DNA from 3 places in the Modestobacter sp. VKM Ac-2983 genome. Region 1 is predicted to be linked to each of the others. Evidence: riboswitches for the same ligand, from Rfam matches in the RefSeq annotation. Region 1 holds a riboswitch; each other region holds the start of a gene.
What was found. A riboswitch is a leader RNA that binds a small molecule or an ion and turns the genes downstream of it on or off. The one in region 1 is predicted to bind thiamine pyrophosphate.

Region 1 (10,121 bases):
GCGTCACCGGCTCGCCCAGCTGGGCCAGCTCGGCGGCGACGAACTCGGCCATGTCGCCGTAGTCGACCCGGTCGGTCCACGGCGAGTGCCCGTGGTTGGGCAGGTCGAGCAGGGTGACCCGGTGCCCGTCGGCGGCCAGCGCCTTGGCGATCGTCGTCCAGTTGCGGCCCTGGCCGAACAGGCCGTGCACGAAGACCACGCGGGGCCCGGTGTCGCCGAGCGTGCGGGCCGACAGGCGGATGTCCTCGGTCATGCGCTGATCGCAGCACATGTCGCTGCGCCTGGCTGTCGGTGGGCGCCCGTAACGTCGAGGAACCGGTCGTCGACTCCCAGGAGAACCCCGTGCCCGGACGCCGACGGCGCCCCACCAGCTCGACCCGCAGCAGCACCGCCCACACGACGACGGCCACCCGGAAGGCCGCGCCGCGGAAGGCGGCCGCCCGCAAGGCCGCCCCGAAGGTGGGCGCCGAGCTGCCGGTCGCCGGGCCGGGGGAGCGGGTCTGGGTGCTCGCCGTGCCGTTCCGCGCCCCGGCGCCGGGGGCGAGCTGGCACGCCGGCCTGTCGGCGCACGTGTACGTGGGCGCCACGCTGCCCGCGGCGCTGGCGCCCTACGACCCGCCGCCGTACAGCCTGGAACGGTTCCTCGAGGACGAGCTCAACGCCGAGCCCCGCCCGGTGCCGGCGGGCCGCCCGATGTCGCCGCGGCCGGAGCAGGTCAGCGGGGCAGCGGTGATCGCCGCGCACGAGGCGGCCGGCGGGCGGATGTTCCTGCTCGGCGACGACCCGGGCGTGGGCAAGACCGGCACCGCCGTCCTCGCGGTCCAGCAGATCGCCACCCGGCGGCCGGTGCGCACCGTGCTCGTGGTCGCCGACCGGCCGGCCGCCATCACGGTGCCGCACTGGGCCCGCTCCATCGCGGCCTTCGGCGACAGCGACCTGCGCTGGTGCGTGACCACCTGGGACCGGCTGGGCAAGGTGGCCGGGCTGACCAAGGCCACCGGCACCCGGTTCGACGTCGTGATCGCCGACGAGGCGCACATGGTGCGGCACACCACGACCCAGCGGTGGAAGCACTGGAAGTCGGTCTCCGGCGCCGGCCGGGTCAAGGACGCGCCCTACGTGCTGCTGGCCACCGCGACCCCGGCACACACCCCGCTGGAGCTGCCCTACCTGGCGCCGCACTTCGCCGCCGTCCACGGGGAACCGCTGAAGGAGTGGGCCGACCTGCCCAGCCGGCTCGCCGCGCACGGGTTCCACGTGGAACGTGCCCGCTACGGCTGGAGTTGGACCGAGGACCCCGACGAGCGCCGGGCCGACCTGACCCGGCTGCGCAGCTGGCTGGCCGACACCGACCCGCCGGCCACGCTGCACCGCCCCGCCCCGTGGGGACCGGTGTCGGTCACCGGCACCCCGGTCGAGCTGACGCCGGCCGAGCGGGCGCAGTACGAGGCCGAGTGGTCGGTGTTCCGCGCGGAGATGCAGCTGGCCCGCCGGAAACGGGAGACCGCGCGCGGCCGGGCTGCGCTGCTGCGGTTCCGGCAGAAGGCCGGGCTGATCCGGGCGGCGGCGACGGTCGACTGGGTCAAGGCCCAGGTGGAGGCCGACCGGCAGGTCGCGGTGTCGGTGGAGTTCGTCGAGACCGCCGCCGACCCGATCCGCGAGGCCCTGCTGGACGGCGGCGTCGCCGTCGCCTCGATCTACGGCCGGGACCGGTTCGACGTGGAGGCCGAGCGGCTGCGCTTCCAGACCGGGGAGGCGCCGGTGTGCGTGTTCACCGTGACCGCCTCGATCAGCCTGCACGCCGGTGAGGTGCTGCCCGGCGGCCGCGCTGCGTCGACCACGCCGCGGGTCGGGCTGTTCCACCAGCCACGGTTCTCCGGGATCGCCGCCCGGCAGGTCACCGGCCGCACGCACCGCGACCACCAGGTCTCACCGTGGCGGGTCGCGTTCGCCCAGGACACCGTCGAGGAGGACGTGGCCCGGGTGATGGTCGAGCGGCTGGCGGTCACCGGCTCGACCGCCGGCGGCGACACCGCCGGGCTGCAGCAGATCGCCGAGCTGCTCGACGCCGACTGGCTGCCGGCGACCTCGCTCACCGGTTCCGACTAGCGCTGGGCGAGCCGCATCGGCAGGTGCGGGATGCCGTCCTCGACGTAGTCCGGCCCGGAGCGGCGGAACCCGAATCGCGCGTACCAGGACTCCAGGTACGCCTGCGCGCCGATGTCGATGCGCCGGCCCTCGCACAGCTCGATGCCCCGGGCGACGAGCTGGGCCGACAGGCCCCGACCCCGGGCGCCCTCCGCGGTGGCGACCCGGCCGATGGCCCGGTCCTCGCCGTTGTGCAGCACCCGGATGGTGGACAGCACGGTGCCGTCATCGGCCTCGTGCCAGAGGTGCACGGTGGTCGGCTCGGGGTCCCGGCCGTCCAGCTCGGGGTACGGGCAGGCCTGCTCCACGACGAAGACGTCGACCCGGAGCCGCAGGATCCCGTAGAGCTCGGCGGGGGTCAGCTCGGCGAAGGCGGCCTCGCGCAGGGCGGGTGCATCGGTCACCGGTGCATCGTCGCAAGCCGTCAGGACGCCGCCCGCCGCAGGTGATCGCAATGGGCCAGCTCCTCCACGTCCGGCACCGACAGCTTCCGCACCGCCACGACTGCACCATGACCCGACGCCAGGACCGGGGTAGGACAGAACCCGCAGCTCAGCGACCCGGCGGCGTTCCCTCGGGAAAGCCGGTGTTAGCGTCGATGGCTGACACGGGGTGTCCCACCTGGGGACTGAGAGCACACCCGTCGAACCTGCTCCAGTTGGTACTGGCGAAGGGATGTCACCGCGATGGACGTCATCGATCTGCGCACCGCCCGCACGGCGCTGCGCGACTCCGCACCCCTGGTGCACTGCCTGACCAACACGGTCGTGCAGACGATCACCGCCAATGCGCTGCTGGCGATCGGTGCGGCCCCGGCGATGGTCGACGACCCGGCCGAGGCCGGCGAGTTCGCCGCCGTCGCCTCCGCGGTCCTGGTCAACGTGGGCACGGTGCAGCAGCGCACCGCCGAGGCGATGCGGCTCGCCGCCCGCACCGCCACCGACGTCGGCACCCCGTGGGTGCTGGACCCGGTGGCCGTCGGCGGGCTGACCTTCCGCACCGAGCTCGCCGCCGACCTGGTCGACCTCCGCCCCACCGTGGTCCGCGGGAACGCCTCCGAGGTGCTCGCCCTGGCCGGCGCCGGCAAGGGCGGCCGCGGCGTGGAGAGCACCGACTCCCCGGAGGCCGCGCTCGAGGCGGCCGGGGACCTGGCCCGGCGGACCGGGGGCATCGTCGCCGTCAGCGGACCGGTCGACGTCGTCACCGACGGGGAGCGGGTCGTCCGGGTGGGCGGCGGGTCCCCGCTGCTCACCCGCACCACCGGCGCCGGCTGCGCCCTGGGCGGCATCGTCGCCGCCTACGTCGCGACCACGCGTGACCCGCTCACCGCCGTCGTCGCCGGCCACGCGCACGTCGCGCTGGCCGCCGAGGCCGCCGCCGGGCTCGCCGCCGGGCCGGGCACGTTCGCCGCGCTGTGGCTGGACGCGCTGGACGCGGTCGACGGCGACGCGCTCGCCCGCGCCGACGTCCGCACCTCATGAGGGCCGGCTTCGACCCGCGGCTCTACCTGGTCACCGACACGCTGCTCTGTGCGCCCCGGTCGGTGCCCGAGGTGGTCGCCGCAGCCGTGTCCGGTGGCGTGACCGCCGTCCAGGTGCGGGACAAGACCGCGGGCCGCCGCGACCTGCTGGCGCTCACCCGTGCGGTGCAGGAGGTGCTCCGGCCGACCCCGGAGGTGCGGCTGTTCGTGAACGACGCCGTCGACGTCGCCCTGCTCACCGGGGCCGACGGCGTGCACGTGGGCCAGGACGACCTGCCGCCCGCCGACGTCCGCGGGCTGCTGGGCCCGGACGCCCTGGTCGGCGTCTCCGTCGGCAGCGCCGCCGAGCTGGACGCCGTCCTGGCCCTCCGCGCCGGCACCGCGGACCTGGTGGGCCTGAGCCCGGTCTGGTCGACCCCGACCAAGCCGGACGCCGGCGCCGCCCTGGAGCTCGACGGCACCCGGGAGCTGGCCGCCCGCGCCCGCGCCGGTGGGCTGCTGTCGGTGGCCATCGGCGGGATCTCCGCCGCCACGGCGGCCGCCGTGGCCGGCACCGGGGTCGACGGCATCTGCGTGGTCTCCGACATCTGCGCCGCCGCCGACCCGGCGGCCGCCGCCCGGACGCTGCGCACCGCGCTGGCCGGGAAGCTGGTGGCCCGATGACCGCCGCCGTGGCCCTCACCGTGGCCGGGAGCGACCCCAGCGGCGGCGCTGGCATCCAGGCCGACCTCAAGACCTTCAGCGCCCTCGGCGTCTACGGCACCGCGGTGCTCACCGCGCTGACCGCGCAGAACACCCGCGGCGTCACCGGGGTGCACCTGGTGCCGGCCGGCTTCGTCGGCGAGCAGCTGGCCACGTTGCTGGACGACGTGACCGTGCACGCCACCAAACTCGGCATGCTGGGCACCGCCGACGTCGTGCGGACGGTCGCCGCGGCGCTGGCCGGCCGCCCGGGCGGGCCGGTGGTCTGCGACCCGGTGATGGTGGCGACCAGCGGCGATCGGCTGATCTCGGAGGAGGCGGTCGACGCCGTCCGCACCGACCTGCTGCCGGTGACCGACCTGCTCACCCCGAACGTGCCCGAGGCCGCGGCCCTGCTCGACGTGCCACCGGCGACGACGGTCGAGGAGCTGGCCCCGCAGGCCCGCGCGCTGCTGGAGCTCGGACCGGCGGCGGTGCTGCTCAAGGGCGGGCACCTCGGTGGGGAGGAGAGCGTCGACGTCCTGGCGACGGCGGCCGGGGTGCTGGAGACCCGGCGGCCGCGGGTGCGGACGTCGTCCACCCACGGCACCGGCTGCACGCTGTCCTCCGCGCTCGCCGCGCTCGCCGCCCGCGCACGGCAGGCGGGGAACGTGCTGGACTGGGCGCCGCTGGTCGACGAGGCCCGCGACTACCTGCAGGCCGCGCTCCAGGCCGGGGAGTCGCTCGGGGTCGGCTCGGGGCACGGGCCGGTGCACCACTTCGCGGGGCGCTGGTAGGTCAGCCCTCCTCGGCGAGGACCTCGCGCAGCAACCGGGCCGCCAGCTCGTCCCCGCCGGCGGCGGCGATGGAGAAGTGCTCGACGGCGGTGTCGACGTCGCCGGTCTCCAGCAACAGCACCCCCAGGTCGTGGTGAGCGTGCAGGTCACCGCCCTCGACACCGGCCCGGTAGGCGGCTTCGGCGGCGACGGCGTCGTCGAGCTCGTCCCGGTAGAGGTTGCCCAGCGGCAGCCAGCTCGCGAGCTCGCCGCGGGCCGCGCCCCGCTCCAGCACCACCCGGGCCTCCTCGACCCGGCCGGTGCAGCGCAGCAGGTCGGCCAGGGCGGTCCGGGTGTGCGGGTGGTGGTCGGCGCCGGCCCGCAGCTCGGGCTCCAGCGCGAGGTCGCGGCTCTCCTGCCAGCGCCAACAGGCCAGGGTGGCGCGGGCCACCGGGTTGCCGGCGTCCGCGGCGGCCTGCGCCCAGTGCCAGGCCGCCAGCTGCCGTCCGGACGACCGCAGCAGGTACGCCAGCTCCAACGCCGCGGCGTCCGCACCACGCTCGGCGGCCACCCGGAACGCCCGCTCGGCCTCCGGGGCCCGGTCCTGGCCCTGCAACGCCTCGCTCAGCGCGGCCCAGCCACCGGCGTCCCCGCGGTCCACGGCGGTCCGGGCAGCGGACTCCGCCTCCGACCAGCAGCCCAGCCGCAGCAGCGCCCGGGCCAGGTCGAGCCAGGCGGCGTCCTGCCCGGCGTCGGCCGCCCGGCGGTGCACCACCGCTGCCTCTGCCCAGCGCCCGAGGACGCCCAGGCAGGAGCCCAGGTGGCGCAGGGCCACGGGGTCACCGTGCGCCGCCGCCGTCCCGAGGAGCTCGACCGCCCGCTCGTGGTCGCCCATGTCGGCGAGTGCGCACCCCCGGTCGACGAGGACGTCGACGTCGGGGGTGTTCTCCGGGTCCAGGGGCACGTCGGCAGTCTGTCGTGATCATGGGCTCGGGCGCATGCCCCGAAGGGGCGGGGCCACCCGTTCAGGGGGTCCAGTCCGGCGGATCGGCCGGTTGCAGGTCCGGGTCGTCGGCGGCCAGGGTGCGCACCGGACCGGGCGTCGTGCGCGGGCCCTCGAACCGGACGGTCACCCGGTTGAGTCCGCTGCCCCACACCCAGCCCGAACCGAGCTCCGGGTGGACGACGTCCTGCCCCGGGTACCAGAGGACGACGGCGGGCCCCGGTGCCGGATCGGCCGGCGGCTCGGCGGGCTCCACCACCTCGACGGGCTGGACCACCTCCGACGGCTCGGCGAACAGGTCGCCCTGGGCATAGGGCGACAGACCCGAGACTCCGACACCGAGCAGCCGCAGGCCGCCGCTGCGGTCGACGGCGCCGAGCAGCCGGTGGGCGATCTCGGCGATCTGCCGCGGGTCGTCGACGGCGTGGGCCAGGGTCTGGGAGCGGGTGAGGGTGCTGAAGTCGTAGCGGCGGACCTTCAGCGTCACCGTCCGCCCCGAGGTGCCCGAGCGCTGCAGCCGGCTGCCCACCCGGGTCGCCAGCGCCTCGATCTCGGCGGCGAGGCGGGCCGGGTCGGTCAGGTCGCGGGCGAAGGTCTCCTCGGCGCTGACCGACTTGGCCTCCCGGTCGGTGACCACCGGCCGGTCGTCGTCGGCGCGGGCCAGCCGGTAGAGCCCGGCGCCGTGCGCCTGGCCGACCAGGCTGGTGAGGTCGACCAGGGACAGCCGGTGCAGGTCGCCGATCGTCTTCACCCCGATCTGGGCCAGCCGCTCGGCGGTCGCCGGCCCGACGCCGCCCAGCGCGCGCACCGGGAGGGGGTGCAGGACGGCGAGCTCCTCCCCGGGCGGGACGACGGTCAGCCCGTCCGGCTTGTCCAGCTCGGAGCCGATCTTCGCCACCGCCTTGGAGGTGCCGATCCCGACCGACCCGGTGACCCCGCCGGTGGCGACCGCGATCCGGGCCTTGAGGTCGGCCGCCAGTGCGGTGACCCCGGGGACCGACAGGTCGTGGTCACCGGCGGCGAGGTCGACGTAGGCCTCGTCGATGGAGACCGGCTCGACCAGCGGGGACAGCTCGCGCAGCAACGCCATCACCACCTCCGACGTCCGCCGGTAGGCGGCGAAGCGGCCACCGAGGAATGCGGTGCCCGCCGGGCAGAGCCGGCGAGCCTCGGCGGTGGGCATGGCGCTGCGGGCGCCGAAGGCCCGGGCCTCGTAGGAGGCGGTGGAGACGACGCCGCGGCCGCCGGTGCCACCGACGACGACCGGCCGGCCGCGCAGGGAGGGCTTGTCCCGCTGCTCGACGGCGGCGAAGAAGGCGTCGAGGTCCAGGTGCAGGACGCTGGGCTCCCGACGCACGCCCTCCATGATGCCGCGCGGTGCGGCAGACCCGGCTCAGCCGCGCGTGGCCACCTCGCTCACGCACTGCCCCTGGTTGCGGAACGATGGGTTGTTGAAGGAGGCCCAGCCGCCCTTCTTGCACTCGTCCTTGCTGGCCGGGGGCGCGGTGTCGGCGATCCCGTCGCAGTTCCCGTCGATGAACGTCTCACCCGTCGCCTGGTCCCAGACGGTGAGGCAGTCGTTGGCCGCGCCGAGCCCCTGGACGTCGTAGGGCGTCTCGTTGACGGCGAAGACGACGATGCCCCACTCGCTGGGCAGGCTCGGGTCCCCCGCGCTGTTGCCGGTGATCCGGAAGTCGGCCTGCTCGCCGAGCAGGTAGTCGCCCTTGGTGTTCCAGGTGACGTTGCCGGTGATGACCCCGGAGCCGCCGTCGACGTACCCGCCGGTGCGCAGCGTGTGCAGGGTGTTGCCGGTGACGGTGAGACCGTCGACGTCGTTGTTGGTCCAGGCCCGGTTGGTGACCCAGCCGCTCATCGGCCCCTGCTGGACCGGTCCGTACACCGTGTTGCCGGAGATGGTGACGTCGTCGGCGCCGTTGACCCCGATGAACTCCCCGCGCACCAGGCTCGCACTGGTCAGCTCGAGACCGGAGATGGTCGCCCCACTGCCCCCGGGGGTGACGGTGAAGGTGCGGGCGTTGGCACCGGTCTGGGTGATCACGACCCCGGGGTCGGCGGTGATCGTGACCGCCTTGCCGACCGTCGTCGCACCGGCGACCGACAGGTCCTCGGTGACCCGGACGGTGTCACCGGCGGCCGCCGCCGACACGGCGTCGGCGATGGTCGGGTGGTCGCACCCGGTGGCACAGACGGTGAGCTGCTCGGCCGCGGAGGCCACCGAGGGCATCCCGAGGACGACGGCGGCGGTGACGACCGCCCCGGCGAGGACACGCTTGGGCACGGGGGACTCCAGTCGTCGGGGGACCTGGACACCGTTACGCCGGCAGCCGGGGTGGGAGGAAGCTACGGGGGACCGGTGCAGCCGCCAACGACCGGCCCGCGCCCGAACAGAGGAGTCCAGATCCGCATGGTCGAGCAGAGCAGCTGGAGCCGGATGTCCCAGGAGGACCCGGCGCACTCCACCGCCTACGTCGAACGGTTCCGCCGGCTGGCCGCCGAGGGCACGGACCTGGCGGGGGAGGCGCGGCTGGTCGATGCGCTGCTGCCCCGCGGCGCCCGGGTGCTGGACGCCGGCTGCGGTCCCGGCCGGGTCGGCGCCGTCCTGTCCGACGCCGGGCACGAGGTGGTCGGGGTGGACGCCGACCCGGTGCTGATCGCCGCCGCCGAGGCCGACCACCCCGGGCCCCGCTGGATCGTCGGCGACCTGGCCGAGCTCGACCTGCCGGACCCGTTCGACGGGATCGTCTGCGCCGGCAACGTGATGGCCTTCCTGGCACCGAGCACGCGCGGCGAGGTGCTCCGCCGCTTCCGCACCCACCTGCGCCCGGACGGCCGGGCGGCGATCGGCTTCGGGGCGGGGCGCGGGTACCCCTTCGAGGAGTTCCTGGCCGACGCCGAGGGCGCCGGGCTGACCCCGGACGTGCTGCTGTCCACCTGGGACCTGCGGCCGTACTCACCGGACGCGGACTTCCTGGTCGCCGTCCTGCGTCCGGCATGACGCTGCTGCCCGACCCGGCGACCTTCTCCCGGCGGGCGGACCAGCCGTCGGCGGGCCGGACCAGGTTCGTCGCCACCGGTGCACAGACCCGCGGCGACCTCGGGCTGTTCGAGGTGACCATGGCCCCCGGCGGCAGCGGCCCCGGGCCGCACCTGCACCGCACGTTCAGCGAGTCGTTCCACGTGCTCGAGGGGTCGCTGGCGGTGCTGGCGAACGGCGAGTGGACGACGGCGCACGCCGGTGACCTGGTCCACGTGCCCCGTTCCGGGGTCCACGGGTTCCGGTCGGTGGGGCCGGACGTCGGGGCCCGCTTCCTCATCCTCTTCACCCCGGGCATCCCGCGGGAGGAGTACTTCACCGGGCTGCTGGAGCTGCACGCCGGTGGGCGGACCCCGTCACCTGCGGAGATCGACGCGTTCGCGCTCCGGCACGACCAGCTCAACCTGCGCGACTGAGGCGTGCGGTGCCACTGCTGACCGTCGGCCACGGGCCCGAGGACCGGACTCGCCTGCTGACCCGCTTCTCCGACGCGGGCGTGGCCGAGGTCGTCGACGTCCGGCGGTTCCCGGGCAGCCGGGTGAACCCCGACGTCCGGCGCGAGGCGCTCACCGCGTGGCTCCCGGCGGCGGGGGTCACCTACCGCTGGGAGGAGCGGCTCGGCGGCCGGCGCCGGCTGCCCGCGGGCGAGCCGGTGGCCGACGGGTGGTGGACGGTGGCCCAGTTCGCCGCGTACGCCGCGCACACCCGCACCACCGAGTTCGCCGCTGCTCTGGACGAGGTGCTGGCCGCCGCGGCCGACCGCACGGTGGCGGTGATGTGCAGCGAGAGCGTGTGGTGGCGCTGCCACCGGCGGCTGATCGCCGACGTCGTCGTCCTGGCCCGCGGGCTGCCGGTGGACCACCTGATGCCCGACGGCCGGCTGACCCCCCACCGGCCCGCCGAGGGCGCCGTCCTCGGTGCCGACGGAGCGGTGCACTGGCCGGGCTGAGTCACTCGCAGGCGGTGCCGTCCCCGTCG
Region 2 (10,121 bases), 130 kb from region 1:
GGGCCGGACGTCGCCCAGCTCTCGTTGGTCGGCGCGGTGCAGACGGCGGCCGTCGTCAGCGGTCCGGCTGCCGGCCCGGCGGGTGCCGCGCTGCCGCTGGCGGATTCGCTGTGCGCCGTGACCGTGCAGGCGGGGGAGCCCCTCGTCGTCCGGGACGCGGCGCACGACCCCCGGGTCGCCGGCCGGTCGCCGGCCGCCTCCGGTGCGGTCGGGGCCTACCTCGGGGTGCCGCTGGATGGCCTGGCAGCCGCCCTCTGCGTCTTCGGGGCTGCGCCACGGGACTGGACCGACCGGGACGTCGCCGTGCTGGAGCTGCTCGCCGAGTGCGCCTCGAGCGAGCTCCGGCTGGCCGGGGTCAGCGCGGAGTCGGAGGCCTCCGGGTGGCGGTGGGCGCTGGCGATCGACGCGGCCGAGCTCGGCAGCTTCGACTGGGACGCCGTCGCCGACCGGCTGATCTGGGACGACCGGCTGCTCGCCCTCTACGGCTGGGACCGCGCGGACTTCCCCGGCACGCTCGACGCCCTGATCGAGCGGCTGCACCCGCAAGACCGGGAGGGCGTCGTCGCGACCATCAACACCGCGCTGGCGACCGGGGACGGCTTCGACCAGGAGCACCGCGTCCAGCGGCCCGGTGGTGAGGTCCGCTGGGTGCGTGCCCGCGGCCGCGCCGTCCTGGACGACGCGGGGACGGCGGTCCGGATCGTCGGGGTCGCGCACGACTCCACCGAGCAGCGACGGGCGGAGGCGCAGGTCTCCCGGGTGCTGGAGTCGATGCCGGCGGCCTTCTTCTCCCTCGGCCGGGACTGGTCCTTCACCTACGTCAACGCCGAGGCCGAGCGGCTGCTGGGCAACGGCCGGGCGGAGCTGCTGGGCGGCGATCTCTGGGCGCTCTTCCCGGCCGCGGCGGGCAGTGACTTCGAGCGGCACTACCGGCACGCGATGGACAGCGGCGAGCCGGCGCTGTTCCAGGCGTGGTACCCGCCGCCGCTGGACAGCTGGTACGAGGTGCGGGCCTGGCCCAGTGACGAGGGGCTGTCGGTGTACTTCCTCGACGTCACCGAGCGTCACCGCGCCGAGGAGGCCACCCGCCGGGACGCCGAGCGCCTGGCGCTGGTCGCCCGGGTGTCGGACGTCCTCTCCGCCGCGCTCGTGGACCGCCGGGGGGCGCACGGTGCCCTGCAGGAACTGGTGCAGGCCGTCGTCCCCGACCTGGCCGACTGGGCGATCGTCAGCCTGGTCGAGGAGGACGGCCGGCTGCACGACGTGGCCAGCTGGCACCGGGACCCGGCCGCACGACCGGTCGCGGCCACGTACGCCCGGCTCCGGCTGGCGGCGCTCACCAGCACCGCCCCGATCGTCGACGCCCTGGCGACCGGCGAGATCACCGTCGTCCCGGACATGGCGGACGCCGTGGGGAACGGGCTGCCGGCGGGCGAGGTCCGGGAGGCCTACTGGGCACTGGACCCGGGGACCGCGGTGGCGCTCGCGCTGGTCGCCCGCGGACAGGTGCTCGGGGCGATGACCCTCTACCGCGACCGGGACCGGGCCCCGATGGACGCCCGGGAGCGCGAGCTGCTGCGGGAGGTCGCCGACCGGGTGGCGGTCGCGTTGGACGGTGCGGCGCTGCAGGAGCAGCAGCGACGGATGGCCGAGGAGCTGCAGCGCAGCCTGCTCACCGACCCCCCGGAGGCTGATCACTGCGAGATCGCCGTGCGGTACGTCCCCGCCGTCCAGGCCGCCCAGGTGGGTGGCGACTGGTACGACGCCTTCCTCCAGCCCGGCGGGGCGACGGTGGTGGCCATCGGGGACGTCGTCGGCCACGACACGGTCGCCGCCGCGGCGATGGGCCAGCTGCGCAGCCTGCTGCGCGGCATCGCCTACAGCGGCGGTGGCGGGCCGGCCGGGGTGCTCACGGACCTCGACCGCGCGATGGAGGGGCTGCAGGTGGGCGCGCTGGCCACCGCGGCCGTGGCTCGGCTGGAGCGGGAGCAGGTCGACCGGGACCGCGGGGAGACCCGGCTCCGCTGGTCCAGCGCCGGTCACCCGCCACTGCTGGTGCTCACCCCCGACCGGCGGGTGGAGGTGCTGGCCACGGAGCGGGCGGACCTCATGCTCGGGGTCGACCCGACCACCTCCCGGCGGGAGCAGGTGACCGTGCTGGCGCAGGGCTCCACCGTGCTGCTGTACACCGACGGCCTGGTCGAGGGCCCCGACCTGCCCCTGGACGACGGGGTCTCCCGGCTGGTCGGCCTGCTCACCGAGCTGGGGGAGCTGCCGCTGGAGGAGCTGCTGGACCAGATCGTCGTCCGGCTGCGCCCGCAGGGGTCCGAGGACGACGTCGCGCTGGTCGCCGTCCGGCTGCACCGGGACGACCGGCCGCGACCGGTCGAGGCCGGGCCGGAGGTGCTGCCGCCCGGGAGCTGAGCCGGCTCAGCGGCGGGGGAGCAGCGCCCAGACGCTCTTCTGGCCCTCGGTGACGTGCCAGCCGTGCGCGTCGGCCATCTCGGCGATCAGGTAGAGGCCGAGCCCGCCCTGGCTCGGGTCGCGCCCGACCGCCGGCTGCGGGGGGCGTTGGGCCGCGGAGTCGCGCACCTCGATCAACCAGGCGTGCGGCGTCCGCTGGACCCGGGCCCGCACGCCGCCACCCCCGTGCCGGAGGGCGTTCGAGGCCATCTCGTCGAAGGCGAGGACGACGGCCTCGTCGAGCTCGGTCGCCTCGCGGTCACCCCGGGACTCCGCGGCCAGCCCGCGGCGCAGCTGGGCGCGCACCCGTGGGAGCTCCGCCACGCTGCTCAGCGCCCAGTGCCAGCCGTCCTCGGCGGGCGGTGGAGGGGACGACGGCCACGCAAGGCTGGTGCGCTCGCCCGTCACCCGATCTCCTCGCTGTCTGGTCGCCTGTCTGCACGGCGAACCCCTGTCTTGTCTCGGCAGGGGCAGGTCTAATCATGAACCTGATGTGATGCCCACCTCACCGGTCGGGGGTGGGTCGCGCCAGTCGACCGGCGCGTCGCCCTCAGCCGGTGAGTGCGGCCAGATGATCCCGCACGGACGACGGGTCGCGCATCACCCCGCCCATCACCGCCACGCCCCAGGCGCCGGCGGCGAGGCAGCCGGCGACGTCGTCGGGGCCGATGCCGCCCAGCGCGTAGACCGGCGGCCCGTGCGGGACCAGCTCCGCCAGGCGGGTCAGCCCCAGCGCCGGGCCGTGGCCGGGCTTGGAGGCGGTCAGGAACACCGGGGAGAGGAAGGCGTGGTCGCAGCCCTCGGACCGGGCCCGGGCCAGTTCGGCGGCGGTGTGGCACGAGCGCCCGAGCCAGCCGGGGCGCGGCGTCGGCAGGGGGTCGGCCGCCGACAGGTGGACGGCGGCCCGTCCTCCGCTGCCGGCGGCGCCCGCCCACACCAGGACGCCGGCCACCGGGGCCAGCAGGGCCTGCAGCTCGGTGGCGAGGCGCGCCCGCTCGGCGAACGGGAGGTCCTTCTCCCGCAGCACCACCGCCCGGGCGCCGGCGTCGACGGCGGTGGCCACGGTGGCGGTCAGGCTGTCCCGGCACTGCGTGCGGTCGGTGAGCACGAGCAACCGGGGCAGGCTCACAGCTCGGGCAGCCCCTGCATCGACGTGGAGGCCTCGGCCAGCCAGCGGCGCGGGATCCGGCCGGCCCCGCGGGCCAGCCGGCCGCCCTCGACGGCCTGCCGCATCGCCAGCGCCATCTGCACCGGCTCCCGCGCCCGGGTCACCGCCGAGGCCAGCAGCACTGCGTCGCAGCCCAGCTCCATCGCCAGCGCGGCGTCCGAGGCGGTGCCGATGCCGGCGTCCAGCACCACCGGCACGCTCACCTCCTGCCGCAGCAGGGCGATGTTGTACGGGTTGCGGATGCCCAGCCCGCTGCCGATCGGTGCGCCCAGCGGCATGACCGCGGCGCAGCCGACGTCGGCCAGTCGCCGGCCCAGCACCGGGTCGTCGGTGGTGTAGGCGAGCACGGTGAAACCGTCGGCGACGAGCTGCTCGGCGGCGTCCATCAGCTCGACGGCGTCGGGCAGCAGCGTCCGGTCGTCGCCGATGACCTCCAGCTTGACCCAGTCGGTCCCGAAGGCCTCCCGGGACAGCTTCGCGGTCAGCACCGCCTCCCGCGCGGTCTGGCAGCCCGCCGTGTTGGGCAGCAGCCGCACCCCGCAGCGGTCGAGCACCTCCAGCATCGTGCTGCCCGCCGCCGCCTCGACCCGGCGCAGCGCCACGGTCACCAGCTGGGTGCCCGAGGCGCGGACCACCCGCTCCAGCACGTCCAGGCTGGGCAGGCCGCCGGTGCCCAGGATCAGCCGGGAGGTGAACGTCTCCCCGCCCAGGGTGAAGGGATCGGTGGCCTCCTCCTGCTCGAGTGCGGGAGCCAGTTCCTCGGTCAGTTCGCGGTCCTGCTGCATCTCAGCCTCCTGCGGTGGGGGCGAGCACCTCGAGGCGGTCGCCGGGGGAGAGCTCGGTCGTCGCCCAGCTGCTGCGCGGGACGACGTCGCCGTTGCGCGCGACCGCGACCCGGTCGTGCCCGCTGGTGCGCTGCTCGACGAGCGCGGCGACGGTCGTGCCGTCGGCCAGCTCGACCGGGCTGCCGTTGACGGTCAGCGAGATGGTCATCGGTGCGGGAACCTCTCGACGGTGAACGGGGCGGCCAGCTCAGGCAGCTCGCCGGTGTCCAGCAGCTCGGCGACGAGGTCGCCGGTGACCGGGGTGAGCAGGACGCCGTTTCGGTGGTGGCCGGTGGCGAGCACCAGCCCGGGCAGCCCGCTGGCCCCCAGCAGCGGGGCGTTGTCGGCGGTGCCGGGCCGCCAGCGGGCGAGGGTCTCGACCAGCTCCAGCTCGGTCACCCCGGGCACGACCTCGATCGCGTCGTGCAGCAGGTCGTGCACCCCGCCGGCGGTGACCGTGGCGTCGAAGCCGCGGTCCTCGGTCGTCGCCCCGACGATGAGTCCGTCCTCACCGTAGGGCACCAGGTAGACCTGCCGGCCACGGACGAGGGCCCGCACGGTGCCGGTCAGCAGCCCGGCCGCACCGGCCATCCGCAGGATCTGCCCCTTCACCGGTCGGACGGGCAGCGGCGGCACCCCGGGCAGGGTGTCGCTGTGCGCGCCCAGGGCGAGGACGACGGTGCCGGCGGCCAGTGCCGAGCCGTCGGTCAGCTGCAGCCCGGTGGCCCGCCCGCCGGCGACCTGCACGCCGGCCACCCGGTCCCGGACGAACCGGACCCCTGCCGCCTCGGCGGCCGCGGTCAGCGCCCGGTGCAGGGCCCGGCCGTCGACCGAGTGGTCGCCCTCGACGGCGAGCCCACCGCGCAGCCGCGGGGTCAGCGCGGGTTCCCGGCGGCGCGTCTCCCGCGGGGTCAGCCGCTCGACGGCCAGGCCCAGCTCCTGCTGGTAGCCGAGCAGCGCGTCGAGCGCCCGCACGTCGTCGGCGTCGAAGCCGACGACCAGGGTGCCGGCGGTGCGCAGCCCGACCGGCAGGCCGCTGGCCGCCTCGACCTCGGCGGCGAACGCCGGGTAGCGCTGCAGGGAGGCCAGGCACAGCCGGAGCAGTGCCTGCTCGCCGTAGGCCGCCTCGGTGACCGGTGCCAGCATCCCGGCGGCGGCGGCCGAGGCGCCGGTGCCCGGGGCGTCGTCGACGACGGTGACCGACAGCCCGCGCTGCGCCGCCCGCCAGGCCACCGACAGCCCGATCAGCCCACCTCCGGCCACCGCCACGTCGATCACCGGGGTTCCTCCAGCGCCCGCAGCAGTTCCGCCGTCGCGGCACCGGGGTCGGGGGCGGCGGTGACGGCGCCGACCACCGCGACCCCGGTGGCGCCGGCGGCCAGCAGCTCCACGACCCGCGCGGCGGTGACCCCGCCGATGGCGATGACCGGGACCGGCACCGCGGTCGCCACGGCACCGACCCCGGCGACCCCGATCGGGGCGGGGAGCCCGGTCTTGGTGGTGGTGGCGAAGGCCGGGCCGACCCCCAGGTAGTCCGCGCCCTCGGCCACCAGCTGCCGGGCCTGCTGCGGGTCGCGGGCCGTGCCGCCGAGGAGGTGCCCCGGGCCGGCGACCCGCCGGGCGGCGGCGAGCGGGAGGTCACCGGCGCCCAGGTGCGTCCCGTCGGCGCCGACCGCCAGGGCCACGTCGACCCGGTCGTTGACCAGGACGGTGGTGCCGGCGGGCCGGCAGAGCTCCACCACCGCGTGGGCGAAGTCGTGCAGCACCCGGTCGCTGCAGCCCTTCGCCCGCACCTGCACCACCGGCGCCCCGGCGGCCACCGCGGCGGCGACCACGGCCAGCGCGCCCGGCCCGCCGTCGGCGTCGGTGAGCACGTGCAGCCGGCCCAGCCGGCGGGTCATGCCCGCTGCCGCTCGCGGCGGGCGCCGAGCAGTGCGATCACCGCGGTGAGGGACGCGGCGACGGCCAGGCTGATCAGCGAGGCCGACCAGCCGTTGGCCGGGTCGATGCCCAGGTCGGTCTGGCGGGCGGTCCACCAGGCGGTCCAGCCGGCGCCGACGCCGGAGAAGAAGGTCGGCAGGGTCAGCTGGTAGGCGACGAACCCGGCGAGCCAGGGCAGCAGGTAGGCCAGCCGGGCCGGTGCGGTGTCCGAGGTGTCCCAGCGGCCGGGGGCGCTCAGCGCGTAGGCGACCAGGAAGACGCCGATCAGCGGCACGAAGACCGCGCCGATCAGGAAGAGGAACGGCTCGTAGGCGACGATGTCGAAGCTCAGCGCGAGCAGTGTGGCGATGGTGCCGACGCACAGGGCGAGCAGCCGGCGGTCCAGCCGGGCCACCACGTTCTGCGCCGACACGGCGGTGGAGTAGACGTTGGCGAACGCCTCGTCGAGCTCGACCACGACGAGCACCAGCACGGCCAGGGCGCCCAGCTGCACGGCGAGCAACGCGTCGATGACGTCCAGCCCGGCGCTTCCGTAGGCCGCCAGCGCCAGGACGCCGAGGGTGAACATCGCGATGGTGGCCAGGCCGTAGCCCAGGGCGGTGCTGGTGCCGGCGACCCGGCCGCTGCGCACGTGCCGGGTGTAGTCGGCGGCGAGCGGGAACCAGGAGATCGGCAGGGCGATCACGATGTCGGTCGCCGTCCAGAACGACGCGGCGCCGCCGTCGTCCAGTGCTGCTCGCGGCTCGGACAGCACCTCGACGAAGAGGTAGACGATCGCGGCCAGCGCCGCCCACACCGCGTACCGGGACAGCACCTTGACCACGCCGAGGGGGCGCAGCGCCATCGCGGTGGCCAACACCCCGGCGACCAGCACGAACGGCCAGCGGGGCGCGTCCAGCACCCGGGACGCCGCCTCGGCGATGATCACGATCTCGAAGGTGGCCCAGCCGATGCACTGCACGAGGTTCAGCGCGGTGGGCAGGTAGGAGGCCCGCCGGCCGAGGAGGCCGCGCAGCAGCACCATCGCCGGCACCCCCTCGCGGGCGCCCGCTGCGGCGGCCAGCCCCAGCAGGGAGGCCCCGATCACCGCGCCGACGACGATCGCGCCGATCGTGACCGACAGCGGCCGTCCGGGCAGGACGACGTAGACGGCGGCCACCGGCAGCAGCAGGCTGATGCCCAGGTTGCCCCACAGGCCCGCGGACTCCCGGAAGCCCAGGGTGCGGGCCGCCGGCTCGGTGAGGGTGAGCGGTGCGTCCGCACCGGACGTGGTCGTGCCAACGGTTCCAGATGTGCTCATCACGGGCTCCCTACGCCGGCATTACCCGGTCAGGTTCCAGCGGTCGGCGGCGTGTCAGCCGCCCTCTCAGCCCGGTCATCCGAGCTCCCGCACATGGCTCGACGCCATGACGTGGCCACCCTAACCACTCTCGTAGAGTCCGCGCCGTGCCGGTCGCCGAGCTGCTTCGACGTCATCCCGAGATCTGGCGCGCGGCCACCGCGCACCGGTTCCTGACCGCGGTGCGCGACGGGTCCCTGCCCGCCGGCGCCTTCGACACCTGGCTGGTCCAGGACGCCCGCTTCGTCACCGACCTGCTGCGCTTCCAGGCCCGGCTGCTCGCCCGCGCGCCGCGGCCCGCCCAGGCGGTGCTCGCCGGCGGCCTGGTCGCGCTGGCCGAGGAGCTGGCCTGGTTCGAGGAGCAGGCGGCCGCCCGCGGCCTGGACCTCTCCGCGCCCGCGCTGCCGGCCACCGCGGCCTACGCGGAGCTGCTGGACCGGCTGGACGCCGCCGAGGTGCCGGTCGCGCTGACCGCGCTGTGGACCATCGAGCGCACGTACCTGGACGCCTGGACCACCGCGCTGCCCGGCGCGCCGGCCTACCGGGAGTTCGTCGAGCACTGGACCGTGCCGGGCTTCGCCGGCTACGTCGCCGGCCTGGAGACGGCGGCCGATGCGGTGGGCGGTGGTCAGGACGACGTCTTCGCCGAGGTCGTCGCCGCGGAGATCGCCTTCTGGGACATGGCCCTGGAGCGGGTGGCATGAGCCTGTCCGCCGACCTCTGGGCGGCCAACGCCGACCTCGCCGCCGTCGCGCTGGCGCACCCGTTCGTGCAGGGCATCGCCGACGGGAGCCTGCCGACGGAGCTGTTCGCCGGCTACGTGGCCCAGGACGCGTTCTTCCTGGAGTCCTTCGCCCGCGCCTACGCCCTCGGCGCCGCGCACAGCCCCGACCGGGCCGGATTGGACGTCTTCGCCGACCTGCTCGCCGGGGTCCGCGAGGAGCTGCGGCTGCACGAGGGGTACGCGGCCCGCTGGGGCATCGACCTGGCCGCGGTCGAGCCGCTGCCCGCCACGCTGGCCTACACCGAGTTCCTGCTCGCCACGGCGTCCCTGGGCGGGGCCGGGCTGACCTGCGCGGCGATGACGCCGTGCATGCGGCTGTACGCCCACCTCGGGCAGTCGCTGGCCGGCCGGTCGGCGAGCACCTACGCCGAGTGGGTCACCACCTACGCCGACCCGGGCCTGGAGGAGCTGACCGGCACGCTGGAACGGCTGCTGGACGGGACCGCTGCCGACACCCCCGCGGTGCGCCGCGCCTACCGCCGGGCCATGGAGCTGGAGGTCGGCTTCTTCGACGCCGCCTGGCGCGGTGGTGCGGGGCCCGGCTGATGGTCCTGCTGGCCGCCGAGGAGCTGTCGGTCGGCTACGGCGACGCGCCGGTGTGCGCGCCGGTGACGGTGTCGGTCGCACCCGGGACGGCGGTCGCGCTGGTCGGCCCCAACGGCGCGGGCAAGTCCACCGTGCTGCAGACGATGGTCGGGCTGCTGCCGCCGCTGGCCGGGACGGTGCGCTTCGCCGGCGACCCGGTCGACGAACGGGACGCCGGCTTCCGCCGCTGCGTCGCCGGGGTGCTGGACGACGACGCGTTCTTCCCGTCGCTGACCGGCGCGGAGCACCTGCTGCTGACCGCCCGCGCCCACGGGGTCGCCGACGCCGAGCAGGTCGTCGAGGCGGAGCTGGCCGCCTTCGGGCTGACCGACCGGGCCGGCGCGCTGCCCTCGGCGCTCTCCTCCGGGCAGCGCCGGCGGCTGGCGCTGGCCGGGGCGCTGGTCCGCCCGGCCGACCTGCTGGTGCTCGACGAGCCGGAACGCCGGCTGGACACCGCGATGCGCCGGGCGCTGGCCGACCGGCTCGCGGCGCTGGTGGACGCCGGTGGCGCGGTGCTGTTCGCCAGCCACGACCCGGCGTTCATCGGCACGCTCGCCGACCTGGCTCTGGTGGTCGGGGAGGACGCGTGCCCGGTGATCGCGCCCGAGGACGCCGTCGCGGCGCTGCAGGACGGCTGAGTGACGGCCACGGGGACCCGGCTGTCGGCGCGGCCGGCGGACGAGTGGAGCGGCACTGCCGTCCGTCGCTTCACCCACCGGGCGACGGCAGCCCGGGCCGACACCAGCTGGCTGACCCGGGTCGGGGACACGCTCTCCGCGCTCACCTCTGCGGGGGTCTTCGTGGCGCTCTGCGGGGGCACGGTGTCCAGCCTCCGGGAGCAGATCGCCGCCCGGCCGGCCGCGGATGCGGCGGTGCTCCCCGGCGCGCTGACCGCCGCGGTCGTCGCCCTCTCCCTCGCCGCGGGCCTGACCGCGCTGTTCGCCCGGCTGGGGCCGGTCAGCGCCACGCCGGCGGCCGTGGTGTGGTGGCTGCCGCTGCCCGCAGGGCGCCGCGGGT
Region 3 (10,121 bases), 140 kb from region 1:
GCTGGACGGGCACGGTGCACTCCTGGGATCGGTCGAGGCACCCAGTCTGCGCCGCATTACTTGATTGTTCAAGCAAACCGCCCCGGCGGTGTGACTCGTCCGGAGCAGGGGGTAGAGCCCCGGACGTGACCGGGCCAGCGATGCGGCGCGACGTCGTCGTCCGGCTGGACCCGGAGCTGCGGTGGCTGCTCGCGCCGCGGTCCCGGTCCGCCGGCGAGCGACGGCTGCCCTTCGACCCCGATGCGACCGTCGGGCACCTGGTGCAGGCGGCCGGTGTCCCGCTGACCGAGGTCGGCCCGGTGGTGGTCGACGGAGTGGAGGCGACGTCCGCCGCCCGGCCCGGGCCCGGCGCCGTCCTGGAGGTGCGGCCGGTCGGCCGGCCCCAGCCGGTCCCTACCGGGGGTTTCCTGCTGGACGTCGGGCTCGGCGGGCTGACCCGGCGGCTCCGACTGCTCGGCCTGGACGCCGCCTGGCGCAACGACGCCGACGACCCCGAGCTGGTGGCGCAGGCGGCGGCCGAGGACCGCGTGCTGCTGACCCAGGACCGGGGGCTGCTCATGCGCCGGGCGCTGCCGCGCGGGGCCCTGGTGCGCGGCAGCGGCACCGCCGACCAGCTCGCCGACGTCCTTCAACGGTTCGCCGTCGTCCTGGCGCCGCTGACCCGGTGCACCACGTGCAACGGCGAGCTGCGGCCGGCGCCCAAGGCGGAGGTGGCCGACCTGCTGGAGCCGGGCACCCGCCGCACCGTCGAGGAGTTCCCCCGGTGCACCCGGTGCGGGCAGGTCTACTGGCGTGGCGCGCACGCGGCCCGGATGGACGAGCTCGTCGCCGGTGCGGTGCCCACAGCCCCGGTCACCCCGGCAGGGCCGACGCGTCGCGGAGCACACGGTCGATGAGGCCGTAGTCCCGCGCCTGGACCGCGGTGAACCAGCGGTCCCGGTCGGAGTCCCGCTCGACCTGGTCGACGTCCTGGCCGGTGTGGTGCGCCTGCAGCTCGTTCAGCTGCCGCTTGAGCCGCCCGAGCATCTCGGCCTGGATCCCGATGTCGGCCGCGGTGCCGCCCAGCCCGGCCGAGGGCTGGTGCATCATCACCCGCGCGTGCGGCAGGGCGTACCGCTTGCCCGCGGCCCCGGCGGTGAGCAGGAACTGCCCCATCGACGCGACCATGCCCATCCCGTAGGTGGCCACGTCGCAGTCGACGAACTGCATGGTGTCGTAGACGGCCATTCCTCCGGAGACCGAACCGCCCGGGGAGTTGATGTAGAGGTGGATGTCCCGGTGCGGGTCCTCGGCGGACAACAACAGCATCTGTGCGGCGATCTGATTGGCGATCACGTCGTCGACCTCCTGCCCGAGGAAGACGATCCGCTCCCTCAGCAGCCGGTCGTACACGGCGTCTCCCAAGGTCGACGCGGTGCTGGTCGCTGCTGCTCGGAGCTGTTCGCTGGTCATCGGTGGTTCTCCTGCCGGCCGTCGGAATGGACGAGGACCACTCAAGTGCCCGACAGTCGGACAAGTCGACACAGAATGGCTCTTTGCGCAGTCGGCACAATTCTTGCGCTCTCCGCGAATGGCGGTTGACAGCTCGCCCGGCGGCGGCGGTCCTGCCCGTGGTCTGATCCTCGGGTGAGCGAACCCCCCGTCGTGCGGAAGGCCACCCGCGCCGACGTCCCCCGGCTGGCCGCCACGCTGGCCGTCGCCTACCCCGACTACCGCTGGACCTCCTGGGCGCTGCCCGAGGACGGCCGCACCCAGCGGCTGTCCCGCTGGGCGGAGCTGTGGGGCGCGCTGGTGCCGGTGCTGGGCGGGACGGCCTGGGTGACGGACGACGTGAGCGCGGCCGCCGCCTGGGTCGCCCCCGATGCCGGGGAGCACGCCGCCGACCTGCAGGCGGTCATCGACCGCGACCTGCCGCGGGTGTTCGGTGCCCGCCAGCCGGTCGTGCTGGCCAGCGAACGGCTCGGCGCGCTCGGCCGCCCGGACGAGCCGCACTGGTGGCTGCACGCCGTCGGCACCCGGCCCGCCGCCCGGCACCAGGGGCTGGGTGCGGCGGTGCTGCAGCCGGTGCTCGAGCGCTGCGACGCCGACGGGGTGCCGGCCGCGGCGACGGTCTACACCTCGACCGTCGTCCGGTGGCTGCAGCGGTCGGGCTTCGCCGTCACGCACTCGACCCGGACGGCCGTCGACCACGAACTGCCGATCTGGACCATGGTCCGCCAGCCCACGCGCACCTGAGACGACGCAGGTGAGCCTGACCTGACCCCTGGGGGCCACAGGTCGGCCCCGGTGGCCCGCGGGGGTCGGGCAGGACAGGGACGACCGTTCCTGCCGCCGCCCCCGCGAGGTCACCGTGTACCTGTCGAAGACCGAGGCCGCCGTCCTCACCAGCACGCTGCCGCGCACCCTGCCGCGGTCCACCCCACCCGCGCCGACGGCGAAGCGGCGGCTGTGGCCGATGCTCGGGCCGGCGTTCGTCGCGGCCGTCGCCTACGTCGACCCCGGGAACTTCGCGACCAACTTCTCCGGCGGCGCCTCGTTCGGCTACACCCTGCTGTGGGTGATCGTCGCGGCCAACCTGATGGCGATGCTCATCCAGACCCTCACCGCCAAGCTGGGGCTGGCGACCGGTCGGGACCTGGCCACCTGCTGCCGCGAACGGTTCCCCCGGCCGGTCACCTGGGGACTGTGGGCACAGGCCGAGGCGGTCGCGATCGCCACCGACCTGGCCGAGATCGTCGGCGGGGCGGTCGCGCTGAACCTGCTGTTCGGGGTGCCGCTGTGGATGGGCGGGATCATCACCGCGATCGTCGCGTTCATCCTGCTGGCCGCGCAGTCGCGGGGGTTCCGGCCGTTCGAGCGGGTGATCACCGGGCTGCTGCTGGTGATCGGTGGTGGCTTCGTCTACACGCTGGTGGGTGCCGGGGTCGACCCGGGCGGCGTCGCCTCCGGCATGGTGCCCAGCTTCGCCGGCACCGACAGCCTGCTGCTGGCCACCGGCATCCTCGGCGCGACGGTGATGCCGCACGTCATCTACGTGCACTCCGCGTTGACGCCGGGCCGGTACGGCGACACCGTCACCGCGGGGAGGTCGCACTCCGGACGGCGCGGGCTGCTGCGTGCCCAGCGGATCGACGTCTTCATCGCCATGGGCCTGGCCGGGCTGGTCAACGCCGCGATGCTGGTGATCGCCGCCCAGCTGTTCACCGCCGGCGACGGCATCGAGTCGCTGGAGAGCGTGCACGCCGGCCTCGGCGACCAGCTCGGCAGCGGTGCGGCCCTGGCCTTCGCCATCGCCCTGCTCGCTGCCGGGTTCGCCAGCTCCTCGGTCGGCACCCATGCCGGGCAGGTGGTGATGGCCGGGTTCCTGCGCAAGCACATCCCGGTGCTGACCCGCCGGCTGATCACCCTCGCCCCGGCGCTGCTGGTGCTGGGCGTGGGCGGTGACCCGACGACGGCGCTGGTCTGGTCGCAGGTGGTGCTCTGCTTCGGCATCCCGTTCGCCCTGGTGCCGCTGCTGTGGCTCACCTCCCGCGAGGACCTGATGGGCGGCTGGGTCAACCGGCGGGTCACCACGCTGACCGGGTCGGTCGTCGCCGCACTGATCATCGCGCTGAACGCCTACCTGCTGGTGAGCACCTTCCTCGGCTGACCAGGGACTTCCTGGGGCGCGCAGGGCTTCCTGAGCCGCGCGAAGCCCGTCAGGATCACGGGATGGACGCGCGGGAGCCGGTCGACTGGGCACCGGGCATGTCGGTACTGGCCGACACCAGCCCGGCGGCGTGGGTCGAGGCCGCGCTGACGCCGACGGCCGGGTCGGCAACGGTCGCCGCGCTCGTCCCGCCGGTCTTCCCGTCCTACGCCCGGGTGCTGCCGCCCACCTACGAGCGGGAGCCCCCGCATCGACGGCACCGGTGGTCGGAGATCGCCGCCGCCACCGGGGTCCCGCTGACCTCCGGGATCCGGTTCGCCGACTTGGTGGCCGGTTCTCGCCGCTGGGGCAAGCCCTCCGACGGCGGCCTGGACGCGCGGGAGACCGCGACCCTCGCCCGTGTGCTCGCCGATCTCACCGGCACGCCGGAGGAGGCGTTCTTCTGCCTCTGGGAGGGGTTCGGCCTGCCGGAGACCGAGGCCTGGACCGACCGGCCGATGCGCGTGGAGATCCCGCACCGGGCGTACCACCTGCTCACCGGCCCGGTCGCGGCCGCGCCGGTGCTGCCGACGCCCGTGGAGTGGCGGTGCGCGAGCCTGTGGTGGCCGGCGGACCGGGCCTGGCTGGTCGCCACCGAGATCGACGGCTACCTCACCTACGTCGGCGGCAGCCGCACGGCGATCGCCGCCGTCCTCACCGCTCCGGACCTCGATGCCGTGGCCGTGGACCCTTACACCCCGCTGGACCCCAGCTACGGCTGAGCACCGCCCCACCGATGAGGAACGGTGCCGGATGCCGTCTCAGGTACGACACCGCCGGCCCCCGACAAAGGAGCACTGCACATGGGCGCGATCAAGGTCCACGAGTTCACCACCGTCGACGGGGTCGTCGACACCCCGATGTGGACGATGGACTACGGCTTCCCCGACGACCTGGCCGCCTCCATCGGCGCGCTCACCGGTTCCTCGACCGGGATCCTGCTCGGCCGGAGGACCTTCGAGATGTTCGCCCCGGCCTGGTCCACCCGGACCGTCGAGGACGACGAGGGCGCCCCGTTCTTCAACGACACCCGCAAGCACGTCGTGAGCTCCACGCTGACCGACGCCGAGTCGGTCTGGCGGAACTCGACCGTGGTCGGCGGCTACTCGCCCGACCGGATCCGGGCGCTCAAGGACGACGCGGACGGCGACCTGTACGTCAGCGGCAGCGCCACGCTGGTGCGGGCGATGCTCGCCGACGGGCTGGTCGACGAGCTGCACCTCTACGTCTACCCGCTGGCCGTGGGCACCGGGATCCGGCTGTTCCCGGAGGGGACGTCCCAGCCGCTGTCCCTGCTCAGCGCGGAGACCCTGTCCAACGGCGTCGCCCACCTGGCCTACGGCCCAACCGCCGCCCGCTGACGAGGGCTCTTGCGCTGTTCTCCGCCCTCTTCCGCCACTGCACCGGCGCGAGAACAGGTGGAACAGCGCAGGAGCACGCGGAACAGCTCAGGCCGGTGGGGCCTCGCCGACCTCGGCGAACAGCGGGACGGCGCTGAGGCCGGTCACCGCCTGCTCGGCACCACCGGCGGGGTCGGCGACCGCGGGCGGCACGAGCACCTCGACCCCGTCACCCTCGGGCCGGGCCGTGGCGGAGGCGAGGACGCCCGGGTGGTCCCGGAGCAGCCGCTCCGCCTCCGCCCGCAGGTCACCGGGGCAGAACTCGGTCTGCTGCACCGTGACCTCGCAGCCGGGGTCGGCCAGCACGGCCTGCATCGGCGCCGGGAGCTCGCCGTGCCAGCGGACGGTCAGCCGCTTGCGGTCCAGGCTGATCCCGGGCGTGCCGAAGTCCGGAGAGTCGCCGGCCGCCGCGCTCAGCCGCTCCAGCAGGCCGTAGATCGCGGCCGGGCCACCCGGGTAGGCCACGAACTCGCCGTGCCCCAGCCGTGGTGCCGGCCCGGCGGACGACTTCTTGCGTGCTGCCATGCCCGCCATCATCCAGGCTGGGCCGCATGGAGATCTCCGGTGCACGCATCTGGGTCACCGGCGCCTCGACCGGCATCGGTGCGGCGCTGGCGACGGAGCTGGCCGACCGAGGGGCCCGGGTGGCGATCAGCGCCCGCAACGCCGAGCAGCTCGCGGAGGTGGCCGGGAGCCGGATGGTCGTCGTCCCGGTGGACGTCACCGACCGGGCGGCCACCGTGGCCGCAGGCGAGCGGGTCCGGGACGCGCTGGGTGGGCTGGACGTCGCCGTCCTCAACGCCGGCACCTGGTCGTCGTTCCACGTGGAACCGTGGGACTCGCAGCTGTTCGCCGACCACCTGCAGGTCAACGTGATGGGCGCGGTGCACACCATGGAGGCCGTCGTCCCGCAGATGCTGGCCGCCGGTCGCGGCCGGGTCGTCGGGGTCGCCTCGGTCGCCGGCTACCGCGGCCTGCCGGACTCGGAGGCCTACAACGCGGGCAAGGCGGCGTTGATCAACCTGCTGGAGGGCCTGCGCGGCTCGCTGGCCCCGCGCGGCGTCGTCGTCCAGCTCGTCAACCCGGGGTTCGTGACCACCCGGCTGACCGACCGCAACCTCTTCCCGATGCCGTTCAAGGTCGAGGCCGACGTGGCCGCCCGCACCATCGCCGACGGCATCGCCCGGGACAAGGCCGAGGTGGTCTTCCCGGTGCCGATGATGGTCGCGATGAAGCTGGCCCGGCTGCTGCCGGTCCGGCTGTGGACCCGGCTCACCGCCGAACTCGCCCGCCGCGGTGTGACCACGAGGCCCGGCGACGAGCCGCCGCCGTCCGTTCAGCAGTGATCAGGTGACCTGACCACTGACCGTCCCCCCGCACCGACGCTGGTGCAGGGGGACATCCGGTGATCAGGGCACCTGATCAGTGCTGAGGGCCCGGGTCAGTCGCGGGGGCCGCCGGCGACGTAGATGACCTGACCGGACACGAAGCCCGCACCCTCGCTGCACAGGAACGACGCGGTGTGCGCGATGTCCTCGGGCTGGCCGACCCGGGCCACCGGGATCTGCTTGGCGGCCATCTCCTTGAACTGCTCGAACGGCACGCCCACCCGCTCGGCGGTCTGCGCGGTCATCTCCGTCTCGATGAAGCCGGGGGCGATCGCGTTCGCGGTCACGTTGTACCGGCCGAGCTCGATGGCGAGCGTCTTGGTGAAGCCCTGCATGCCCGCCTTGGCCGCGGAGTAGTTGACCTGGCCGCGGTTGCCCAGCGCCGAGACGCTGGAGAGGTTCACGATCCGGCCGAACTCGGCCTCGACCATGTGCGTCTGCGCGGCCTTGCTCATCAGGAAGGCGCCCCGCAGGTGCACGCCCATGACGGCGTCCCAGTCGGCGACGCTCATCTTGAACAGCAGGTTGTCCCGGGTGATGCCGGCGTTGTTGACCAGCACCGTCGGGGCACCCAACTCGGCGGCGATCCGCTCCACCGCAGCGTTGACCGACTCCTCCTCGGCGACGTTCGCACCGACCGCGAGCGCCTCGCCCCCGGCCTTCTGGATCTCCTCGACCGTGCCCGCGCACGCGGCCTCGTCCAGGTCCAGGACGGCGACGGCCATCCCGTCCTGGGCGAACCGCCGTGCGATGGCCGCGCCGATCCCGCGCGCCGCTCCTGTGATGATCGCCGTCCGCTGCTGTGCCACTGCGTCTCCTCGTCGAGTCCGTCGATGGGCCGCCGGCCCACCGTGCTGCCGTCCTGCCTATCACCAGGCCACCGCGGCCGCGCACCCGCCCGGGATACGCTCGCCGCTCACACACGACAGGGGAGCGCCTCGGCGCTGAGAGTGCGGGCAACCGCAGACCCTCGAACCTGATCCGGGTCATGCCGGCGCAGGGAGTCTGGAGGAGCACCATGGCCGAACCGGCCGTCCGTCCGTCCGACGCTGCCCAGGGCGCGCCGCGCCGCAGCTGGCGCACCGTCGACATCGTCGTCACCGCCGTGCTGGGGGTCGCCTTCGGCGTCGTCTTCTGGGCCTGGGGGCTGCTCTGGGCCGCCACCGGCCCGGCCTTCGGCGCCTTCCCGCCCGGCCAGGCCGTCATGTACGGGGTGTGGCTGCTGCCCGCCGTCCTCGCCCCGCTGGTCATCCGCAAGCCCGGTGCCGCCCTGTTCGCCGAGCTGATCGCCGGGATCGTCTCCGCGTTGCTGGGCTCGGCCTGGGGTTCGCTGGTGATCGTCTACGGCCTGCTGCAGGGCCTGGCCGGGGAGCTGGGCTTCGCCGCCTTCGGCTGGCGCCGGTACAGCTGGCCGCAGGCGTTGCTGGCCGCCGCGCTCGCCGGGGGCACGGCCGCCGGGCTCGACCTCGTCAACTACTACCCGGACTGGACCGCCGGCTGGATGACGACGTACACGGCGCTCATCGTGGTCAGCACCGTGGTGATCGCCGGGCTCGGCGGGTTCGCGCTGACCCGGGCGCTGGCCGCCAGCGGCGTGCTGTCGTCGTTCGCCTCCGGCCGGACCCGGGTCTGATGGAGGGCCCCGTCCCCGGGACGGGGCCGTTCCAGCACGGAGGGGCCGGTCCGGCCGCCGTCCGGCTCGCCGGCTTCGGGTTCCGGCACGCCAGCCGGCGGGCCTGGGCGGTGCAGGACGTCGACCTGCGGATCGAGCCCGGCGAGCGGGTGCTGCTCACCGGCGCGTCCGGGTCGGGCAAGTCGACGCTGCTGCGCGCGCTGGGCGGCCTGCTCGAGCCGGAGTCCGGTGACGCCGCCGGCGAGCTGACCGTGGACGGGGCTGCGCCCGACCGGCGGCGCCAGCGGGTCGGGGTGGTGTTCCAGGACCCGGACGCACAGCTGGTGATGACCCGGGCCGGGGACGACGTCGCCTTCGGCCTGGAGAACACCGGGACGCCGCCGGAGCTGATCTGGCCCGCCGTCGACACCGCCCTGGACGCAGTCGGGTTCGACCTCGGCCGGGACCACGCCACCGCGGCGCTGTCCGGCGGGCAGAAGCAGCGCCTGGTGCTGGCCGGCGCACTGGCACCGCGTCCGGGCCTGCTGCTGCTCGACGAGCCCACCGCCCAGCTCGACCCGGACGGCGCAGCGCTGGTGCGGGCCGCCGTCGCCCGCGCGGTGGCCGACCGCTCGGCGACGCTGGTCGTCGTCGACCACGACGTCGAGGCCTGGCTGCCGCTGGTCGACCGGGTGGTGGAGCTGCTGCCCCACGGCGGCACGGTGGAGCACCCGCCCGGGTGGCGGCCGGCGCCGCTGCGCATGCCCGTGCGGTGGGTGCACCCGCCCGGCGAGGTGCTGTTGGCCGGCGAGGCGGCCGGCTTCACCCATCGCGGCAGCGCCCGGCCCGCGCTCGCGCCCATCGACGTCGCGCTGCGGGCCGGCCGCACGCTGGCCGTCACCGGGCCCAACGGCACCGGGAAGTCCACCCTGGGGCTGCTGCTCGCCGGGCTGCGGGCGCCGACCACCGGCCGGGTCGCCGCCGCCCCCACGGTGACCGCCGGGCTGCGCCGTCCGGACCGGCCACCGCACCGCTGGCCGGCCGCGGAGCTGGCGACCCGGATCGGCACCGTCTTCCAGCAGCCCGAGCACCAGTTCCTCACCGGCCGGGTGCGCGACGAGCTCTCGCTGGGGCCGTTGCGGTCGGGAGCGGGCGCCGCGCAGGCCCGGGCCACGGCCGAGGAGCTGCTGGAGCGGCTGGGTCTGAGCGCTCTCGCCGACGCCAACCCGTTCACCCTCTCCGGCGGCCAGCAGCGCCGGCTGTCGGTGGCCACCGCGCTGGCCACCTCCCCGCGGGTGCTGGTCCTCGACGAGCCGACCTTCGGGCAGGACCGGGAGACCTGGGCCGAGCTGGTGGCGCTGCTGGCCGAGCAGCAGGACGGTGACCGGGCGCTGTGCCTGGTCACCCACGACGCCGCCGTGGTCACCGCGCTCGCCGACGACGTGTGCACGCTCGGCGTCCCGGTGCCGGTGTGAGCGCCCCGCTCTCCCTCGGCCCGGCCCGGCCGGTGCCGCTGTCCGCGGTCAACCCGGTGGCCCAGCTGTCGGCCGTCCTCGTCGTCACCTGCGTGCTGCTGGTCAGCGGTGACCCGGTGACGCCGGGCGTGCTGCTCGCCGCCGAGCTCGCGCTGCTGCCGGCCGCGGGGCTGAGCCGGCCCGGCGACGTGCTGCGGCGCACCTGGCCGCTGCTGCTCAGCGCGCTCGGCGTGGCCTGGGTGAACGTCGCCTTCGGCTCGCTGGACGGCGGGGAGGCCTGGCTCAGCGGGGGGACCTGGGCGCTGCGGGTGGTGGCCCTCGCGCTGCCCGGCATCCTGCTGGTCGCCTCCACCGACCCGGTGCGGCTGGCCGACGCGCTGACCCTGCACTGGCGGGTGTCGACCCGGTTCGCCTACGGCTCGCTCGCCGCGCTGCGGCTGGTGCCGCTGCTGGCCGCGGAGTGGGAGACGATCCGGCTGGCCCGCCGCGCCCGCGGGGTGGACGGCGGCCGGAACCCGGTGGCGCACGTGCGGCTGCTGGCGAGCACCGCCTTCGCCC

Region 2: linked by a shared signal. The riboswitch ahead of O2W18_RS18030 (purine-cytosine permease family protein) and the one ahead of thiM (hydroxyethylthiazole kinase) in region 1 are both predicted to bind thiamine pyrophosphate.
Region 3: linked by a shared signal. The riboswitch ahead of O2W18_RS18065 (ECF transporter S component) and the one ahead of thiM (hydroxyethylthiazole kinase) in region 1 are both predicted to bind thiamine pyrophosphate.

The regions. Positions count from the first base shown of each region.
Region 1 covers NZ_JAPVBK010000004.1:44,235-54,355, forward strand. The annotation lists gene O2W18_RS17375 (alpha/beta fold hydrolase) at 1-253, opposite strand, end outside; gene O2W18_RS17380 (helicase) at 343-2,109, shown strand; gene O2W18_RS17385 (GNAT family N-acetyltransferase) at 2,106-2,552, opposite strand; TPP riboswitch at 2,747-2,841, shown strand; gene thiM (hydroxyethylthiazole kinase) at 2,835-3,629, shown strand; gene thiE (thiamine phosphate synthase) at 3,626-4,291, shown strand; gene thiD (bifunctional hydroxymethylpyrimidine kinase/phosphomethylpyrimidine kinase) at 4,288-5,106, shown strand; gene O2W18_RS17405 (tetratricopeptide repeat protein) at 5,108-6,049, opposite strand; gene O2W18_RS17410 (DNA polymerase IV) at 6,111-7,445, opposite strand; gene O2W18_RS17415 (right-handed parallel beta-helix repeat-containing protein) at 7,482-8,387, opposite strand; gene O2W18_RS17420 (class I SAM-dependent methyltransferase) at 8,514-9,104, shown strand; gene O2W18_RS17425 (cupin domain-containing protein) at 9,101-9,559, shown strand; gene O2W18_RS17430 (DUF488 domain-containing protein) at 9,568-10,092, shown strand; gene O2W18_RS17435 (GmrSD restriction endonuclease domain-containing protein) at 10,094-10,121, opposite strand, start outside.
Region 2 covers NZ_JAPVBK010000004.1:174,836-184,956, forward strand. The annotation lists gene O2W18_RS17995 (SpoIIE family protein phosphatase) at 1-2,424, shown strand, start outside; gene O2W18_RS18000 (ATP-binding protein) at 2,431-2,871, opposite strand; gene O2W18_RS18005 (thiamine phosphate synthase) at 3,014-3,592, opposite strand; gene O2W18_RS18010 (thiazole synthase) at 3,589-4,416, opposite strand; gene thiS (sulfur carrier protein ThiS) at 4,418-4,624, opposite strand; gene thiO (glycine oxidase ThiO) at 4,621-5,733, opposite strand; gene thiE (thiamine phosphate synthase) at 5,730-6,356, opposite strand; gene O2W18_RS18030 (purine-cytosine permease family protein) at 6,353-7,696, opposite strand; TPP riboswitch at 7,687-7,797, opposite strand; gene O2W18_RS18035 (TenA family transcriptional regulator) at 7,843-8,439, shown strand; gene O2W18_RS18040 (TenA family protein) at 8,436-9,065, shown strand; gene O2W18_RS18045 (ABC transporter ATP-binding protein) at 9,065-9,742, shown strand; gene O2W18_RS18050 (DUF6297 family protein) at 9,743-10,121, shown strand, end outside.
Region 3 covers NZ_JAPVBK010000004.1:186,368-196,488, reverse strand. The annotation lists gene O2W18_RS18115 (VOC family protein) at 1-13, opposite strand, end outside; gene O2W18_RS18110 (Mut7-C RNAse domain-containing protein) at 126-896, shown strand; gene O2W18_RS18105 (ATP-dependent Clp protease proteolytic subunit) at 853-1,452, opposite strand; gene O2W18_RS18100 (GNAT family N-acetyltransferase) at 1,627-2,235, shown strand; gene O2W18_RS18095 (Nramp family divalent metal transporter) at 2,351-3,649, shown strand; gene O2W18_RS18090 (hypothetical protein) at 3,712-4,410, shown strand; gene O2W18_RS18085 (dihydrofolate reductase family protein) at 4,492-5,049, shown strand; gene O2W18_RS18080 (hypothetical protein) at 5,137-5,613, opposite strand; gene O2W18_RS18075 (SDR family NAD(P)-dependent oxidoreductase) at 5,640-6,434, shown strand; gene fabG (3-oxoacyl-ACP reductase FabG) at 6,530-7,285, opposite strand; TPP riboswitch at 7,394-7,496, shown strand; gene O2W18_RS18065 (ECF transporter S component) at 7,495-8,109, shown strand; gene O2W18_RS18060 (ABC transporter ATP-binding protein) at 8,109-9,563, shown strand; gene O2W18_RS18055 (energy-coupling factor transporter transmembrane component T family protein) at 9,560-10,121, shown strand, end outside.